Regions from separate parts of the Serratia sp. TSA_130.1 genome, predicted to be linked through region 2. Evidence: predicted binding sites of a transcription regulator. Region 2 holds the regulator's gene; each other region holds the start of a gene.
The links. The regulator PurR, encoded in region 2, represses purine synthesis genes. The targets are predictions, from matches to a motif close to CANGCAAACGTTTGCNTG.
Positions count from the first base shown of each region.

Region 1 (6,304 bases), on a different contig from region 2:
TTGTATTCTGGCAGATCGGCATCGTACAGGCGGTAGCATTCGATGCCTTGTTGCTTCGCCCACTTGTCGAGCTTCTTCAAATTCTTGCGCAGACGGTTGGCGAAATCTTCCGCCACCTGCACGCCGCCGGTAGCATTGCCGGCCGGGCTTGCCGCCAGCTGATAGTTTTTCTGCACGCACTCCAGCGGGCCGTTCTTCGCCTTAAACTGGCGCTCGGCGCGCAGCTGCAGGCAGCTCAACAGCTCCGGCGAGGCGCTGAACAGCGACAGCTGCCAACCGCCGAAGGCGCTTTTCATCACGCGCCCCAGCATGTTGTGCAGCGCGATCAGCGCCGGTTCGCTTTCCAGACGCTCGCCGTACGGCGGGTTGCTGATCACCGTGCCGTGCGGGCCTTCCGGCAGCGGGTTGGTCAAGCGCGCGACGTCGCCGACGTTGAAGGTGATCAGCTCGGCGACGCCGGCGCGGCGGGCGTTGCCGCGCGCCATCTCAATCACCCGACGATCGATATCGGAACCGAAGAAGCGAGAGGTAGTTTCCTGCAGGCCGCGACGCGCGCGCACCTGCGCTTCGGTGGTGACTTCACGCCACAGTTCGGCGTTGTGACCATTCCAGGCGCTGAAGCCCCAGTGTTGACGGTGCAGGCCCGGCGCGCGATCGGCGGCGATCATCGCCGCTTCGATCAACAGCGTGCCGGAGCCGCACATCGGATCGAGCATCGGCGTGCCCGGCTGCCAGCCGGAACGCAACACGATGGCGGCCGCCAGGTTTTCCTTCAACGGCGCCTGGCCGGTGAGATCGCGGTAGCCGCGCTGGTGCAGGCCTTCGCCGCTCAGATCGAGCGCCACGCTGGCCATATCGCGTTGCAGAAAGACGTTAACGCGAATGTCCGGCTGCTGTTTGGCAACCGTCGGGCGTTGGTCGAGCTTACGGGTGAAGCTGTCAACGATGGCGTCTTTCACCTTCAGCGCGCCATACTGGCTGTTGCGGATCTCTTCGTTCACGCCGCTGAAATGCACGGCGAAGGTTTTATCCACGCCAAAAATGCTCGGCCAGTCAATCGCCTGCACGCCGAGGTACAGATCCAGGTCGCTGTGCACGCGGAATTCGTTCAGCGGCAACAAAATGCGCGAAGCCAGGCGGCTCCACAGCAGGCTTTGGTACAGAAGACGATCGTCACCCTGAAAATGTACCCCGCCCTGCACCACTTTGCAGTCGTGAGCGCCAAGCGTTTCCAGCTCGCTTTTTAACAGTTCTTCCAATCCACGCGCCGTGCTGGCAAACAGAGAGTTCATATCGTACTTATCACCAAAAAGAAAATTGTTGCGCATTATAGCTAATCCGCACCGCTTGTCATAAAGTTGCTCCCTTCTATTTAATCATCGCACGGAGATAAGGGTGATCACGCTTTCCAGACTCTACGTCCATCCGGTTAAATCACTGCGCGGCTTGCAGCTTTCCTACGCCCAGGTCGGCAGCAGCGGTCTGGCCTTTGACCGCAACTTTATGATCACCGAACCGGACGGCACCTTTATTACCGCGCGCCAATATCCGCAGATGGTGTTGTTCACGCCGGCGCTGTTGCCGGACGGGCTGTTTCTGACCGCGCCGGACGGTGAAAGCGCCGCCATTCGCTTCAGCGACTTCGCAGCCACGCCGCAGCCGACCGAGGTGTGGGGCAACCATTTCACCGCGCTGATCGCGCCGGATGAGATCAACCGCTGGCTGAGCGGCTACTTCCAGCGCGACGTGCAGCTGCGCTGGCTGGGGCCGGAGCTGACCCGCCGGGTCAAGAAACACCCTGAAATCCCGCTGACGTTTGCCGACGGCTACCCTTATCTGCTGATTAACCAAGCCTCGTTCAACGACCTGCAGCAGCGTTGCCCCGGCAGCATCAAGCTGGAACAGTTCCGCCCCAATCTGGTGGTGAGCGGCGCTACCGCCTGGGCTGAAGACGGCTGGCAGGTGATCCGCGTCGGCGATGTGATGTTCGATCTGGTGAAACCCTGCAGCCGCTGCGTGCTCACCACCGTCAGCACCGAGCGTGGCCGCAAGCACCCGAGCGGCGAACCGCTCAGCACGCTGCAAAAATTCCGCTCCGCCGACAACGGCGACATCGATTTCGGCCAGAATATGATCGCGCGCAACAGCGGCATCATTCGCGTGGGCGATACGGTGGAAGTCTTGTCAACCAAGCCGCCGCGCCCTTATGGCGCAGGTAAAGTGGTGGAGAGCGTGCAGGCGCCGCAGGACAGCGCGCACAGCGTCACGATCGAATATGAAGGAAAGGTATTTACCGGCAATAACCAGCAGATCCTGCTCGAACAACTGGAACAGCAAGGCATTCGCGTGCCTTACTCGTGCCGCGCCGGGATTTGCGGCAGCTGCCGCATTACATTGCTGAGCGGTGAAGTCGCGCCCCTGAAGAAAAGCGCGCTGGGCGACAACGGCACCATCCTGTGCTGCAGCTGCATCCCGAAAACTGATTTGACGTTGGCGTAATCCGCCTTATACCGCCCTGTCGTAAGCCGGGGCGGCGCTTTCATCCTGCGCGCAAGGTTTCAGCCGATCGTGCATCACCTTGATGGCGTCACCCAAGACCATGGTGCGGCCGGCGACCGTCAGCTGATTTTGCGCCAGCAGGCACAGGCTGGCGTTATCCCCGGCCTCGACCACCAGCAGGCGCGCTTCCGCGCCGCTTTCCATCACTTTCACCGCCGCCAGCTCGCCGTTTTTCGGCTGCAACGGGTAGTGCTGCTGCGAGAAATGCCAGCTCTTCGGCATCAGCGGTTTCAGGAAGCGGTAGGCGACCAGCGCATTCAACACCAGCTCGGCGCGCTGTTCATGGCTCAGCTTGACCTGCTTGCACTGTTCTTCATAGGTGAAATAAAGGGCGGCGTCATCCACGCAAAAAGCGCATTCATCGAAGGCGTCCGGCGTTAACATTTTGGCCGGGAAACGTGAACGAAAGATCATACCATTAGCTAAATCCAGCATTAGCCGATCGTGTTCGGCATCAAAATACCAACGCCAATTATCGTCAGGTTTTATCTTCATTTCGTATCCTTCTCGCTGCCCATGCCAACGCCGCACTCACCCTAAAAGGCGATTTTATCACCGATGAAATAGCTTAAACATCGGATAATTCCGCGAACGATATTTAAGCTAACGAACAAAATATAGACGAGCCGGGGGCAGAAATAAACCCCCGGAATAAAATGAGAGGAAAAATATTAGATATGGGTAACGATATCTTTAATCAAACGCGGGCCGTGATAGATAAATCCGGAATAAATTTGCAGCAGGCTCGCGCCGGCCTCCATTTTTTCGCGCGCCGCCGTCAGCGAATCGATGCCGCCTACGCCGATAATCGGCAGACGCCCTTGCAGTTCGGTGGAGAGGCGACGGATCACTTCGGTGCTGCGTGATTGCAACGGACGCCCACTTAACCCGCCCGCTTGTTCGCAGTAATTCAGCCCTTGGATCAATTTTCGATCCAACGTGGTATTGGTGGCGATCACGCCATCGATATTATGCCGCACCAGGCTATCGGCAATTTGGATCAATTCTTCTTCAGAAAGATCCGGCGCGATCTTTACCGCCACCGGCACATATTTGTGATGGCGCGCATGTAATTCCTGCTGCTTATTTTTAATCGCAGCCAAAAGATCGTCCAACGCTTCGCCATACTGTAAGGATCGTAACCCCGGCGTATTCGGTGAAGAGATGTTAATCGCGATATATCCGGCATACGGATAAACTTTATCCATGCAGATCAAATAATCGTCTTTGCCCTGCTCGACCGGCGTGTCTTTATTCTTGCCGATATTGATCCCAAGAATGCCGCCGAAATGGGATTTCTTAACGTTTTCAACCAGATTGTCCACACCATGGTTATTGAACCCCATGCGGTTAATCAGGCCTTCCGCCTCAACCACGCGGAACAAGCGCGGCTTGTCGTTGCCCGGTTGCGGACGCGGCGTCACGGTGCCGACTTCCACATGGCCGAAGCCCATCGCGCCGAACGCATCGATGCATTCGCCGTTTTTATCCAGACCGGCGGCCAATCCCAGCGGGTTTTTAAACGACAGCCCCATGCAGCTGACCGGTTTGGTCGGCACGGACTGACGGACAAGAAACGCTAATGGGGTGCCGGTAATACGGCTGAGCTGACGAAAGGTCACTTCGTGCGCGCGCTCCGGATCGAGCTGGAACAACGCTTTCCTGATGAGGGGGTAGTACATGGACTCTCCTGATTTCCCGGTTGCAAACCGGGGGCGTATTATCCGGTATCCCCCGCCTAATTGGAATTGATTAAAGGCAAAAAAAGCCGTTTTTACGCAATCGTTTTCCCTCTTCATCGCCAAATCGGCGCCAATCCGCTTTTACGCATATCCAAATCAAAAAATGAGATTTAAAAAACGCGCCCGGTTGCTGGTAGGTTTAAAACACTTCCCATTAATTTTCTAATTAAACCTAACTTTTAGTTATAAGGAGTGGCAATGCGCGTTATATCACTGGCCGGTAGCCCACGCATCCCATCACGTTCCGCCGCGCTGCTCTCGCTGAGTCAGAACTGGCTGCGGCAACAAGGGGTGGAGGTGACGGCCTATACCCTGCACGACTTCGATGCCGAAGATCTGCTGTACGCCAACTTCAACAGTCCGGCGATCAAGGCGTTTGCCGACCAGCTGGCGCAGGCCGACGGCCTGCTGATTTCCACACCGGTTTATAAAGCGTCGTTCTCCGGCGCGCTGAAAACCCTGCTGGACCTGCTGCCGGAACGCGCGCTGGACCATAAAGTGGTGCTGCCGCTGGCGACCGGCGGTTCTGTCGGTCACATGCTGGCGGTGGACTATGCGCTGAAACCGGTGCTGGCGGCGCTCAAAGCGCAAGAGGTGCTGCACGGCGTGTTCGCCGACGACAGTCAGATCCAGCTGACCGGCGAAAGCGCCACGCTCACCGACGCCGTGGCCGCCCGGTTGGAAGAAGCGCTCGCCAGTTTCTATCTGGCGCTTGGGCGCCGCAAACCGCCCGCGCTGCGCGTCGCCTCGCCGCTGACGGCGCGTCAAACCGCCTGAAATGCCTGGAAAAGGAGAGCCTGAATGAAACAACGCAACGCTTTGCGACGTTGGCTGAACGCAGCGGCCTTCACCGGCCTGCTGTCGCTGGTCTGGGCCAACGCCGCCGTCGCGCAGGATCCGGCGCAATTTCGCATCGGTTACCAGAAAGGATCGGTGAGTCTGGTGCTGGCGAAAAGCCACCGGCTGCTGGAGGAGCGCTTCCCCGCCACCCGCATCAGCTGGATTGAATTTCCCGCCGGCCCGCAGATGCTGGAAGCCTTGAACGTCGGCAGCATCGATCTGGGCAGCACCGGTGATATTCCGCCGATCTTCGCGCAGGCCGCCGGGGCGGACCTGCTGTATGTCGGCGTTGAGCCGCCCAAACCGAAGGCGGAAGTGATCCTGGTGCCGGAAAACAGCCCGATCAAAACCGTCGCCGATCTGAAAGGCCATAAGGTCGCATTTCAGAAAGGATCCAGCTCACACAACCTGCTGCTGCGATCGCTGCAAAAGGCCGGCCTGAAATTTACGGATATCCAACCCGCCTACCTGACCCCCGCCGATGCGCGCGCCGCATTCCAGCAGGGCAACGTCGATGCCTGGGCTATCTGGGATCCTTATTATTCCGCCGCGCTGCTGCAGGGCGGCGTGCGGGTGCTCGGCGACGGCACCGATCTGAACCAGACCGGTTCCTTCTATCTGGCGGCGCGCCCTTATGTCGAAGCCAATGGCGCCTTTATCAGCCAGGTCCTGACGGTGCTGACCCAGGCCGATGCGCTCACCCGCAGCGACCGGGCGCAAAGCGTGACCTTGCTGGCCAACGCCATGGGGCTGCCGGAACCGGTGATCGCCAGCTATCTGGATCACCGTCCCCCGACCGCCATCACACCGCTCGATGCGCATACGATCGCCGCGCAGCAGCAAACCGCCGACCTGTTTTACGCCAACCGGCTGGTGCCGGTGAAGGTCGACATCTCGCAACGCATCTGGCGCCCAAGCGCGCAATAAATACGGGAGAGCATTGACGATGAGCCTGAACGTTTTCTGGTTTTTACCCACCCACGGCGACGGCCACTATCTTGGCAGCGCACAGGGCGCTCGCAGCGTCGATCACGGTTACTTGCAACAAATCGCCCAAGCGGCGGACCGGCTGGGATTCGGCGGCGTGCTGATCCCCACCGGTCGCTCTTGCGAAGACTCCTGGCTGGTGGCCGCCTCGCTGATCCCGGTCACCCAGCGGCTGA
Region 1 is NZ_JBQZFS010000002.1:293,706-300,009, forward strand. Features, by position in the region: gene rlmKL (bifunctional 23S rRNA (guanine(2069)-N(7))-methyltransferase RlmK/23S rRNA (guanine(2445)-N(2))-methyltransferase RlmL) at 1-1,292, opposite strand, end outside; gene ACUTQY_RS08185 (YcbX family protein) at 1,396-2,499, shown strand; gene ACUTQY_RS08190 (cell division protein ZapC) at 2,506-3,054, opposite strand; gene pyrD (quinone-dependent dihydroorotate dehydrogenase) at 3,231-4,241, opposite strand; gene ssuE (NADPH-dependent FMN reductase) at 4,500-5,078, shown strand; gene ACUTQY_RS08205 (sulfonate ABC transporter substrate-binding protein) at 5,103-6,068, shown strand; gene ssuD (FMNH2-dependent alkanesulfonate monooxygenase) at 6,088-6,304, shown strand, end outside.
Region 1: the regulator PurR is predicted to act here: its motif matches at 4,335-4,352, upstream of pyrD (quinone-dependent dihydroorotate dehydrogenase).

Region 2 (6,304 bases):
AAATGGATGAAGACGGCTGGCTGCAGCGCGACGAAACCCTGCACTTCCACGTGGAGCCTTTCGAGGGCGCCAACCTGCAACCGGAAGCGCTGGCGTTTAACGGCATCGATCCGCACAACCCGCTGCGCGGTGCGGTCAGCGAATACGACGCGCTGCACGCCATTTTCAAAGCGGTGCGCAAAGGGCTCAAGGATCGCGGTTGCAACCGGGCCATTATCGTCGCGCACAACGCCAACTTCGATCACAGCTTCCTGATGGCCGCGGCCGAACGCGCCGGTTTGAAGCGTAATCCGTTCCATCCGTTCGCCACCTTCGACACCGCTGCGCTGAGCGGCCTGGTGCTGGGGCAAACGGTGCTGGCCAAAGCCTGCATCGCCGCCGGCATGCCGTTCGACAGCAGCCAGGCGCACTCCGCGCTGTACGACACCGAACAAACCGCCCTGCTGTTTTGTGAGCTGGTTAACCGCTGGAAGCGTCTCGGCGGCTGGCCGCTGCCCGCCGGCGATCTCGCCGAATAGGCCCAATAAAAAAGGCGGCCCAGTTTGCACTGGCGCCGCCCGTTACGCGATAACCGCAAGTCTGTCGATTAAGACTGCTGGTCTTCCTGCGCTTTATACTTTTCTGCCGTTTCTTTGATCAGCTGCTGCAATTCGCCGCGCTGATACATTTCGATGATGATATCGCAACCGCCGACCAGCTCACCGTCTACCCACAGCTGCGGGAAAGTCGGCCAGTTGGCGTATTTTGGCAACTCGGCGCGGATGTCCGGGTTTTGCAGAATATCCACATAGGCGAAACGCTCACCGCAGGCGGACAGCGCTTGCACAGCCTGCGCGGAGAAGCCGCAGCTCGGCAGCTTTGGCGAACCCTTCATGTACAGCAGAATCGGGTTTTCAGCGATCTGGTGCTGAATTTTTTCAAGTGTCGTCGTCATTTATTGCTTCCTCAAGCCACATTTCATGGCTACAACATGCATCACGCGGGCTATTGTAGCGGCTGGAACAGTCGCAAGAAAACGCCATCTTTTGCAAGGATATTCGCCCGCCGCCGATCGCGTTTCACCGGCCACGTCATTCCGGTCAAAACATACGTTGAGAATAACATTTTTAATCCGACCATTTCACTAATATATTGCGCCGCGATGACGGCGCGGCTTAATTATATCCGCTACCGCCGCCTGGCGCTTTTTTATACATCAACAGGCTGATTTTAAACCAAAAAAAATGTCATTAACGTTTTCTCACAATATGGATTATTATTTATGAGTTCTTCGCTGTTTTATATGGCGAAATTCGGGAATACTGTAACTCTTTCGATATCCGTTTCGGGGCCAAGGTTGGTGACGTCGACATGCGTTTAATTCTTACGCTCTTTGCGCTGCTGTTTACGCAGCTCTTCTTCAATTTGGCGCACGCTGCGCCACAGGCGCGTGTTGCCGCCGAGCAGCGTAAAAGCCATGCCAATGAAGCGCGGCCCGATGACCGCAGAAAAAAGAAAGCGGATAAAGCCGCCAAAAAAGCCAAAGTGACGGCCCCCGAGAAAAAAACCAAGACCGCCAAGGTCAAAAGCGAGAAAAGCGCGAAAAAGATCGTCAGCGCCAAACCCAAGGTCAAAGCGCAGAAAACCGCCAAAATTAAAGTCACCCCGCCGAAAAAGGGCTACAAAAAAGGCTATGGCCGCCACCGCGAAGCCGGTATGGCCACCGCCAAGCTGGCGCGTGATGAAAAACCATTGAAACTCAGCCCAGCGCACAAAAAGCGTTACCAGCACGCCAAGCAGACCGCGATGGCCAAGCTGATGGATCAGATGGGCAAGCCTTACCGCTGGGGCGGCAGCTCGCCGCGCACCGGCTTTGACTGCAGCGGCCTCATCTATTACGCCTATAAAGACGTGGTGAAAATCAAGATGCCGCGCACCGCCAACGAAATGTATCACCTGCGCGACGCGGCGCCGATCAAGAAAAGCGAACTGGAAAGCGGCGATCTGGTGTTCTTCCGCATTAACAACCGCGGCGTGGCGGATCATGTCGGCGTCTACCTCGGCAACGGCAAATTCATCCAGTCGCCGCGCACCGGCGAAGAGATCCGCATCAGCCAGCTTGATAACGACTATTGGCAGAACCACTACATCGGCGCTCGCCGCGTAGTGACGCCGAAAACCATCCGTTAATTCCCTGCTCTGCGCGGTTGCGGCCTCGGTCGCAACCGCCTGTTCAAGCTATCGCCTATCGCACCTCCCCACGCGCATTTCTGGCTTTTCTTCCTGTTTTTTATGATGAAAATTGTTAAGATTGAATGACCACAATAAAAAACGGCCCATATGACTCTCGCCCCGGCGGGAAGCGAATGGCGCTGTAAAGGAGGAAGCAATGTCGTTTGAATTACCTGCATTACCGTATGAGAAAAACGCGCTCGAGCCGCACATCTCCGCCGAGACCCTGGAATACCACTACGGCAAGCACCACAACACCTACGTGGTTAACCTGAACAACCTGGTGAAAGGCAGCGAGTTCGAGGGCAAATCGCTCGAAGAGATCATCAAGACCTCTAACGGCGGCGTGTTCAACAACGCCGCGCAGGTGTGGAACCACACCTTCTACTGGCACTGCCTGTCACCACAGGGCGGCGGTGAACCGCAGGGCGAACTGGCGGCGGCGATCGTCAAATCCTTCGGCTCTTTCGCTGCGTTCAAAGAGCAGTTCACCGATGCCGCCGTGAAAAACTTCGGCGCCGGCTGGACCTGGCTGGTGAAAAAACCGGACGGCGCGCTGGCGATCGTCAACACCTCCAACGCGGCCACCCCGCTGACCGGTGAAGACAAACCGCTGCTGACCGTTGACGTGTGGGAACACGCGTATTACATCGATTACCGCAATGCGCGTCCAAAATACCTGGAAAACTTCTGGGCGTTGGTCAATTGGACCTTCGCAGCGGAAAACCTGGCGTAAGCGCAGGCCTTGCCTAAGTGATGAGGCGCAGCTTGGCTGCGCCTTTTTTAAAACTGGCGGGAAATCAGTTCAACGCGGCGACAAAGCTGAAAGCGATGATCATCGCCAATGCGCAAACGGTGGTGAACAGCGACATCTTCAGATCGGTATCCATGACAACTCCTTTAAAATGGGCTTTCCTAAGGATAAAAGGCGCACAATTAGTACGTCAAATCATTTTCCCACAGTTCGCCGATAAAATCTTGTTATCATTTCCCGGTTTATAATCTCGATTACCTCTTCCACTTTTGTTCAATATGCGACAAAATTCGCAGTTCACAACTGCGTACCGGCATTCATGCCCCTCCTGATTAAGCGCTGACGACTTCAACACTAAAAACTCAGTTTTCGCTTCTCTGGAGAAGGATCTACGTAGGCAAACGATTAACATCACACTTACATGCTGTAAACATGTGAGTTCAGGAGTCATTCCTTACATGGCAACGATTAAAGATGTGGCCAAACGCGCGGGCGTTTCCACCACCACCGTTTCGCACGTCATCAATAAGACTCGTTTCGTCGCCGAAGAGACCAAAGCGGCCGTGTGGGCCGCCATCAAAGAGCTGCACTACTCGCCGAGCGCCGTGGCGCGCAGCCTGAAAGTCAATCACACCAAGTCTATCGGTCTGCTGGCCACCTCGAGCGAAGCGCCCTACTTTGCCGAAGTGATCGAGGCGGTGGAAAACAGCTGCTACAGCAAAGGCTATACCCTGATCCTGTGCAACTCGCACAACAATCTGGACAAACAGCGCGCCTACCTGGCGATGCTGGCGCAAAAGCGCGTCGACGGCCTGCTGGTCATGTGTTCCGAATACCCGGATCAGCTGCTGGGCATGCTGGAAGACTACCGCAACATCCCGATGGTGGTAATGGACTGGGGCGCCGCGCGCGGCGACTTCACCGACACCATCATCGATAACGCGTTCGAGGGCGGCTATCTGGCCGGGCGTTACCTGATCGAGCGCGGCCACCGCGATATCGGTGCTATCCCTGGCCAACTGTCGCGCAACACCGGCGGCGGTCGGCATCAGGGCTTCATGAAGGCGCTGCAGGAAGCGCATATCGATATTCGCGAAGAGTGGATAGTCCAGGGTGACTTCGAGCCGGAGTCCGGTTACAAGGCGATGCATCAAATTCTGTCGCAGAAACAGCGACCGACCGCGGTATTCTGCGGCGGCGACATCATGGCGATGGGCGCCATCTGCGCCGCCGACGAACTGGGGCTGCGGGTGCCGCAAGATATTTCCGTGATCGGCTACGACAACGTGCGCAACGCCCGCTACTTCACCCCGGCGCTGACCACCATTCATCAGCCGAAAGAGCGTCTGGGCGAAATGGCCTTCACCATGCTGCTGGATCGCATCATCAGCAAGCGCGAAGAATCGCAGGTGATCGAAGTGCATCCGAAGCTGGTCGAACGCCGTTCGGTCGCCGACGGTCCGTTCATCGACTACCGCCGCTGATCGTCCTCCCTACCGGAAGCCGGCACGGCTTCCGGTGCCGCCTCACTCAGCCACTCCTGATTCAGCGTCTCGCCATCGCCCAAATACGCCAGCAGCCAGCTCATCGCCGGTGACGGTTTATCCTGTTGCCAGGTCAGGCAGCAGGGGCTGGCGGGAAACGGCTGCTGCAACTGCAACGCCTTCAGCTCACCGCGCTGCACCCGCGGAAGCGCCAGATGCGCCGGCATCATGCCGACGCACAATCCGGCGCACAAACAGTCGAGCGCCGAGGTCCAGTCCGGCACCACCAGCCGCCGCTGGTTATCCAGCGTCCAGGTGACGCGCTTGGGCAGATTGCGCGAGGTGTCTTCCAGACAAAGCGCAGGGTACGGCCTCAACCGATCGTCATTCAACGGCCCTGCCAGCTGCGCCAGCGGATGCTGTGGGCTGACTACGCACAGCCAGTTCATATCCCCCATGTCGCGGAAAGCGAAGCCGCCGCCGACCGGCACCGCGCGGGTGGCGCCGATCGCCATGTCCACCCTGCCGTCCACCAACGCATCCCACACGCCGTTAAACACCTCGGGTTGCAGCATCAACTCGACGTCGGGGAAATGGCGGTAGAAATCCAGCACCAGCTGGCGGCTGCGCTGCGGTTTGACGATGATGTCCACCGCGATATTCAGCTGACCGCGCCAGCCGTTGGCCACCTGTTGACAGTGGCGGCGGGTGTCGAGCATTTTTTTGATAACAGCTCGCGCATCCTTGATAAACAGCGCGCCGGCCGGCGTCAGTTCCACATCTCGGTGACGCCGCTCAAACAGCGGCACCGCCAGCCATTGCTCCAGCTGCCGCACGGTATAACTTACCGCCGACGGCACCCGGTGCAGCTCCTGCGCCGCCGCGCTGAAACTGCCGGTGCGCGCCACCGCATCAACGACCTCGAGAGAATATTCAGACCACATCGCTTTGCCTTCAATTTTTTTAACAGCACTTTGCAAATATTACCGTTTCACAAGCAGAGATCCAGCCGGATACACTGGCCGGCGCTAAAAACCTGCGACACTAAAATATTAACGAGAAATACCATGCGAAATTCCTTTGGTTTTATGTTCTACCTCGCCGGCCTGAGCATGCTGGGTTATCTGGCGACCGATATGTACCTGCCCGCCTTCGGCGCCATGCGGGAGGAACTGCAAATTTCCGCCGGCGCGGTCAGCGCCAGCCTGAGCATCTTTTTGGCCGGCTTCGCCTTCGCGCAGCTGCTGTGGGGGCCGCTCTCCGACCGTCTGGGACGCAAACCGGTATTGTTGATTGGCCTGACTCTGTTCGCGCTCGGCTGCCTGGGCATGCTGTGGGTGGAAAATGCCGCGCAGCTCTGGATACTGCGCTTTATTCAGGCCGTAGGTGTCTGTTCCGCCGCCGCCATCTGGCAAGCGCTGGTGGTCGACCGCTATCGTGAAGGCCAGGCCAACCGCGTATTCGCCACCATCATGCCGCTGGTGGCGCTATCGCCGGCGCTGGCGCCGCTGCTGGGCGCCTGGCTGCTGAACCACGCCAGCTGGCGCGCGATCTTCGCCGTGCTGCTGGCCATCACCGCCTTGTTGCTGTTGCCGACGCTGCTGCTCAAAGAGAACGCCAGGCCAAAACCCGCCGTCGACGCGCCAAAAAGCAGCGTCAGTTTTTGGCAATTATTGAAATCCCCGGTATTCAGTGGCAATGTCGCCATGTACGCCGCCTGTTCGGCCGGTTTCTTCGCCTGGCTGACCGGCTCGCCGTTTATCCTCGGTGATATGGGCTACGGCCCGAGCGACATCGGCCTGAGCTATGTGCCGCAGACGCTGGCCTTCCTGCTGGGCGGTTACGGGTGCCGCGC
Region 2 is NZ_JBQZFS010000004.1:266,271-272,574, forward strand. Features, by position in the region: gene rnt (ribonuclease T) at 1-518, shown strand, start outside; gene ACUTQY_RS16890 (Grx4 family monothiol glutaredoxin) at 587-934, opposite strand; gene ACUTQY_RS16895 (C40 family peptidase) at 1,351-2,169, shown strand; gene sodB (superoxide dismutase [Fe]) at 2,369-2,947, shown strand; gene cydH (cytochrome bd-I oxidase subunit CydH) at 3,012-3,101, opposite strand; gene purR (HTH-type transcriptional repressor PurR) at 3,424-4,449, shown strand; gene punR (DNA-binding transcriptional activator PunR) at 4,437-5,393, opposite strand; gene punC (purine nucleoside transporter PunC) at 5,517-6,304, shown strand, end outside.

Region 3 (6,304 bases), on a different contig from region 2:
GCGATGTCCGGCGTGCAGCCGCAGTTCACCCAATGGGTGAAGATGTTGACCAATCCGGCGCTCAATGACGTAGGCCGCGATGTGGTGCTGTCCGATGCGATGCTGGGCTATTTGCAGTTCGTGTCCGCTATCGGCGCCAACGGCACCAGTTGGCTGTACAGCAATATTCCCTACAAGCTTAGCTTGCCGCCCACTGCGGTGATCAACCAATGGCAGCTGGCGGTGCGTCAGGCGCGCACGCTGAGCTACGTGAATTCGCTCGCGCCGCAGCACCCGCAATACGCCAAGATGCATCAGGCGCTGCGCGATATGCTGGCGGATAACCGCCCCTGGCCGCAGGTGGGCAGCGGCCCGAGCCTGCGCCCAGGACAAATGAGCAACGATATTCCTGCGCTGCGTGAGATCCTGACGCGCACCGGCATGTTGGCCGCTTCGGCACCGGAGGCCGAGCCGGAGCCGGCGGTCGTCTCGGCGAAGAGCAATGAGCCTGATGACGGCGGGCTGACGGTAGACGAAGAGAAGGGGCGTGTGACGGTCAGTCCGTCGGCGGCGCCAGTGACGGAGTTGACCGCTGAACAGACGCCGCCGCAGGTCGGCAGCGTGGTGAGCGACAACCTCTACACCAACGAGCTGGTGGAGGGCGTCAAACGTTTCCAGAAATGGCAGGGGCTGACGGCGGACGGCGTGATCGGCGTGCGCACTCGCGAGTGGCTCAACGTGTCACCGAAAACCCGCGCCGCGCTGCTGGCGCTGAATATCCAACGTCTGCGAATTTTACCGGGGCATGTCGGCACCGGCATTATGGTGAATATTCCCAACTACTCGCTGACCTACTACCAGAACGGCAACGAAGTGCTGTCCTCCCGCGTTATCGTCGGGCGGCCGAGCCGCAAGACACCGCTGATGAGCAGCGCGTTGAACAACGTGGTGGTCAACCCGCCTTGGAACGTACCGACTACGCTGGTGCGTGAGGATATCGTGCCGAAGGCGATGCGCGACGGTAACTATTTCCAGAAACACGGCTATACCGTGCTGTCGGGTTGGAGCAACGATGCGGAGGTGATCAACCCGGCGATGATCGACTGGAGCATGGTCTCTGCGCGCAACTTCCCGTATCGTGTGCGCCAGGCGCCGGGTGCCACCAACTCGCTGGGGCGTTTCAAGTTCAATATGCCGAGTTCGGACGCGATCTACCTGCACGATACCCCGAACCACAGCCTGTTCCAGAAAGACATTCGCGCGCTCAGCTCCGGCTGCGTGCGGGTGAACAAGGCTTCCGATTTGGCGAATATGCTGCTGCAGGATGCCGGCTGGAACAATAGCCGCGTTTCCTCCACGCTGAAAGAAGGGAATACCACTTATGTGAATATTCGCCAGCGTATTCCCGTAAAACTGTATTATCTGACCGCCTGGGTTTCGGATGACGGCCAACCGCAATTCCGTACAGATATTTACAATTATGATAATACGGTGAGATCGGGCGCACAAATTTTAGCTCAGGCCAAAAAATTAATGCAGTAAATGCAGTAATTATAAATAAATAACGGTCAGAATGTTTGGCTATACCGCAGGCCCTCTTACCTGGGGGCCTGTAAACCTAGGCGTATCGCGGGTTGACTCAGCATACGCAGGCGGTTATGGTTCGGACAGTGCGCTGCTTTGTGCATTTATTTTGACATTCTTGCCGGGTTTAACAGAGTCATGGACAAAATTGATCATCATCGCCGTAAATGGCTGGCGCTAGGCGGCGCAGCTATGGGCATAGCGCTGCTTCCAGGGCAGGCGTTTGCCAGTCTTTCCACCGCTCGACCGCGTATTTTAGTGTTGAATAACCTGAATACCGGTGAATCTATTAAAGCCGAGTTCTTTGACGGCAAAGGCTACAATAAAGAAGAGTTGGTTCGGCTAAATCATCTGTTCCGCGATTATCGCGCCAACAAGGTTAAATCGATCGATCCCAGTTTGTTTGATCACCTCTATCGCCTGCAGGGGCTGCTGGGTACCAGCAAGCCGGTGCAGCTGATCTCCGGTTACCGTTCCGTAGATACCAACAACGAATTGCGCGCGCACAGCCGTGGTGTGGCCAAGCACAGCTACCATACCAAGGGCCAGGCGATGGATTTCCATATTGAAGGTATCCAATTGAGTAATATCCGTAAAGCGGCGTTAAAAATGCGCGCTGGTGGTGTAGGATATTACCCACGTAGCAACTTCGTGCACATCGATACCGGCCCGGTTCGGAGCTGGTAATCGCGGTGCCCTCAGTGAATAACGCCGCTCCTTGCGGAGGCGGCGTTATTGTCGTTGGAGCCTTATGAAATACCATCTTATTCCCGTTACCGCTTTTAGCCAGAATTGCAGCCTGATCTGGTGTGAAAACACGCAGCAGGCGGCGTTGGTCGATCCCGGCGGCGAAGCGGAAAAAATCAAAGCGGAAGTGGCGAAGCAGGGTGTGACAATCACGCAGATTTTGCTGACGCACGGCCATTTGGATCACGTCGGCGCGGCGGCGGAGCTGGCGGAACATTATCAGGTGCCGATTTACGGCCCGGATAAAGAGGACGCTTTTTGGCTGGATGGTTTGCCGGCGCAGAGCCGGATGTTCGGGCTGGAAGAGTGTGCGCCGCTGACCCCGACCCGTTGGTTGTCGGAAGGCGATGAGATGCAGGTGGGCGAGATGAAGCTCAAGGTGTTGCATTGTCCTGGGCACACACCGGGCCACATCGTCTTTATCAATGAGCAGGCGCGTTTGGCGCTGGTGGGTGATGTGCTGTTTAACGGCGGCGTGGGGCGCAGCGACTTCCCGCGCGGTGACCATCAGGCGCTGATCGCCTCTATTCGCACCAAGCTGTTGCCGTTAGGCGACGACATGCGCTTTATTCCCGGCCACGGTCCAATGTCGACCTTCGGTCACGAGCGCCAGACCAACCCGTTCCTGCGCGAAGAGCCGGCGGTGTGGTAACGATCATTTCCCGGCAGAAATAATTAAGGGGCGCATAGCGCGCCCCTTCAAACTGGTGGCTTTCGCCGACGCGCTTAGAGCACGGCGACGATGGCTTCACACAGCGGCGCCATATTGTCCGGCGTCATGCCCGCCACGTTCACCCGACCCGAGTTCACAGCGTAAACGCCAAACTCTTCACGCAGACGCAGCACCTGCTCTTTGGTCAGGCCGCTGAACGAGAACATGCCGTTCTGCTGGATGATGAAGCTGAAGTCCTGCTGCGCGCCTTTCTCCTGCAGGGTGTTCACAAACAGCTGACGCATGCGGTGAATGCGTTGGCGCATATCGGTCAGCTCTTGTTCCCACATCGCGCGCAGCGCATCGTTGCCCAGAATAGTGGCGACAACGGCGGCGCCGTGTGACGGCGGGTTGGAGTAGTTGGCGCGAATGGCCGCTTTCACCTGGCTGAAGGCGCGATCGGCGGTTTCGGCATCGGCGGCTACAATAGTGCAAGCGCCGACGCGTTCATTGTACAGACCGAAGTTTTTCGAATAGGAACTGGCGACGATCAGTTCTTTATGTTTGGCGGCGAAAATACGCAGGCCCTGCGCATCTTCTTCCAGGCCGTTGGCGAAGCCCTGATAAGCGAAGTCGAACAGCGGCAACCACCCGTTGGCGACGGAAAGTTCAGCCAGCTGCGCCCACTGTTCCGGCGTTGGATCGATACCGGTCGGGTTATGGCAGCAGCCGTGGAACAGCACGACATCGCCGGCCTGCGCCTGTTTCAGGCTGTTCAGCAGGCCGTCAAAATCCAACGCGTGGTTGGCGGCGTCATAGTAGGCGTATTCCAGCACTTCCAGGCCCACGGCGCTAAAGACGTTCTTGTGGTTCGGCCAGCTTGGGTTGCTGATCCAGATGCGTTTGGCGCTGGTCTGGTTGGCGATAAAGTCTGCCGCCACGCGCAGGCCGCCGGTGCCGCCAGGCGTCTGTGCGGTGCGCGCGCGGCGATCGGCGACGATCGGGCTCTCTTTACCGAACAGCAGCTCTTGCGTGCAGCTGGCGAACGCCGGGATGCCCTCAATGCCGAGATAGTTTTTGGTGGTCTCATTTTCCAACAGATACTGTTCAGCTTTCTTTACGCTGGTCAGCACCGGGGTTTTACCGGTTTCGTCTTTATAAACGCCAATGCCTAAATTGATTTTATTCGGGCGGGCGTCGGCGCGGAAAATGTCGGTCAGGCCCAGGATCGGGTCGGCGGGTGCGGCGGTGATTTTTTCAAACATGTCAGGTGCTTCCAAATCTCGGAGTTAAGCAGACAGAAGCATCAGGGTAGCGCCAGTTATCGGCTTTGCCAACCGTTTGCGATAAAAACACCGCGATCTTATGAACGTGAAGGATTCGACAGAAAAAATGATGGGGAAGGGGGAATCGGCAGGATAAAAAGTTACCGGCTGATACAAACAAAAACAGGGCCGAAGCCCTGTTTTTTTAACTTAGTCGACGGTGAACCGCCGATAAGCGAGACAACTTAGAACTGGTATACCAAACCAACGCCTACGATATCGTCAGTTGCGATGCCGGTTGCTTTGGTGAAGTCGTTGTCATCCAGCAGGTTGATTTTGTAATCAACATAGGTGGACATGTTTTTGTTGAAGTAGTAAGTGGTACCAACAGAAACATATTTAACCAGATCTTGGTCAGAACCCACGCCTGGGACGTTCAGGTTTTTACCCTTAGACTGCAGGTAAGACACTTCTGGGCGCAGACCGAAGTCGAACTGATACTGAGCAGTCACTTCGAAGTTCTGAGTTTTGCTAGCGAAGCCGCCGCAGTTTTCAGTCGCTGCGCAAGTGTTGGTGAAGTTACCGCCACCGAACGGAGTCATGTTACGGGTTTCTGCATACATTGCCGCCAGGTAGACGTTGTTGGCGTCATATTTCGCGCCCACGGTCCATGCGTCAGCCTTGTCGCCACGCTCGTTTGAACGCAGTTTCTGGTCGTCGGTACGGTTGGAAGAAGCGTATGCAGCGCCGAAGCTTACGCCTTCGCCGATGTCATAAGTAGAGGAAATGCCCCAGCCGTCGCCGTTTTGTTTTTTGACGTCACGGCCGTCGTTCTGGTTTTTGCCCTGGTATTGCAGAGCGAAGTTCAGACCGTCAACCAGACCGAAGAAGTTGTTGTTACGATAGGTCGCAACGCCGTTGGTACGGCCGGTCATGAAGTTGTCGGAGTAGGTGTAAGTATCGCCACCGAACTCTGGCAGCATATCGGTCCAGCCTTCCACGTCGTACAGTACGCCGTAGTTACGGCCGTAGTCGAAGGAGCCGTAGTCAGCGAATTTCAGACCGGCGAAGCCCAGACGGGTTTTGGTGCCTTCGGTGCCCTGAGATTCGGCGTGGTTGGACTGAACGTTGTATTCCCACTGGCCGTAACCGGTCAGTTGGTCAGTAATCTGGGTTTCACCTTTGAAGCCGAAACGAACATAGGTCTGATCGCCGTCATTACCTTTGTCTTTGGAGAAGTAGTGCAGACCGTCAACTTTGCCGTACAGATCCAGCTTGTTGCCGTCTTTGTTGTAGATTTCAGCTGCGTTTGCTGCACCAGCAGCCAACAGAGCCGGGATTACCACTGCAAGAATGTTGCGCTTCATCATTATTACCCTCATTGGTGTTATTCGGACACCTTTGCCACTGCCGCCAATAATCCTTTGGGAACTATTGTTGATAGATTGGTGTCGTCCTGTGTCTGAACGCAGTGTTCCATTCACAGGCGGGTTAATCTAGGACGAAAATGATACCAATGTCCCAATCAGGTTGCAAAAGGAAAGTATGTGTAACCAAATGTAATTTTTCGGGAACTTTGTGACGTGCGTCAATATTAAAAAATGCGAAAGGCCAGCGATGCTGGCCTTTGTTTTGTAACGAAATCGTTTAAAAAACGTGTGATCGTATAAATTAGAAGCTTGCGTTACGCGGCGTGCGCGGGAATGGAATCACATCGCGCACGTTTTGCACGCCGGTGACATAGGCGATTAAACGTTCAAAGCCCAGGCCGAAACCGGAATGCGGCACGGTGCCGTACCGGCGCAGATCGCGATACCACCAGTAGTCTTCTTTATTCAGCCCCATCTCTTCCAGACGCTGATCGAGCACGTCGAGGCGTTCTTCACGCTGCGAGCCGCCGATGATTTCGCCGATGCCCGGCGCCAGCACGTCCATGGCCGCGACGGTCTTGCCGTCTTCGTTCATGCGCATGTAGAACGCTTTGATGTCTTTCGGGTAGTTTTTCACCACCACCGGTGCCTGGAAGTGTTTCTCCGCCAGGTAACGTTCATGCTCGGAAGAGAGATCGATGCCCCAG
Region 3 is NZ_JBQZFS010000002.1:309,902-316,205, reverse strand. Features, by position in the region: gene ldtD (L,D-transpeptidase) at 1-1,521, shown strand, start outside; gene ACUTQY_RS08260 (YcbK family protein) at 1,702-2,250, shown strand; gene ACUTQY_RS08255 (MBL fold metallo-hydrolase) at 2,315-2,962, shown strand; gene ACUTQY_RS08250 (amino acid aminotransferase) at 3,037-4,227, opposite strand; gene ompC (porin OmpC) at 4,473-5,597, opposite strand; gene asnS (asparagine--tRNA ligase) at 5,899-6,304, opposite strand, start outside.
Region 3: the regulator PurR is predicted to act here: its motif matches at 4,293-4,310, upstream of ACUTQY_RS08250 (amino acid aminotransferase).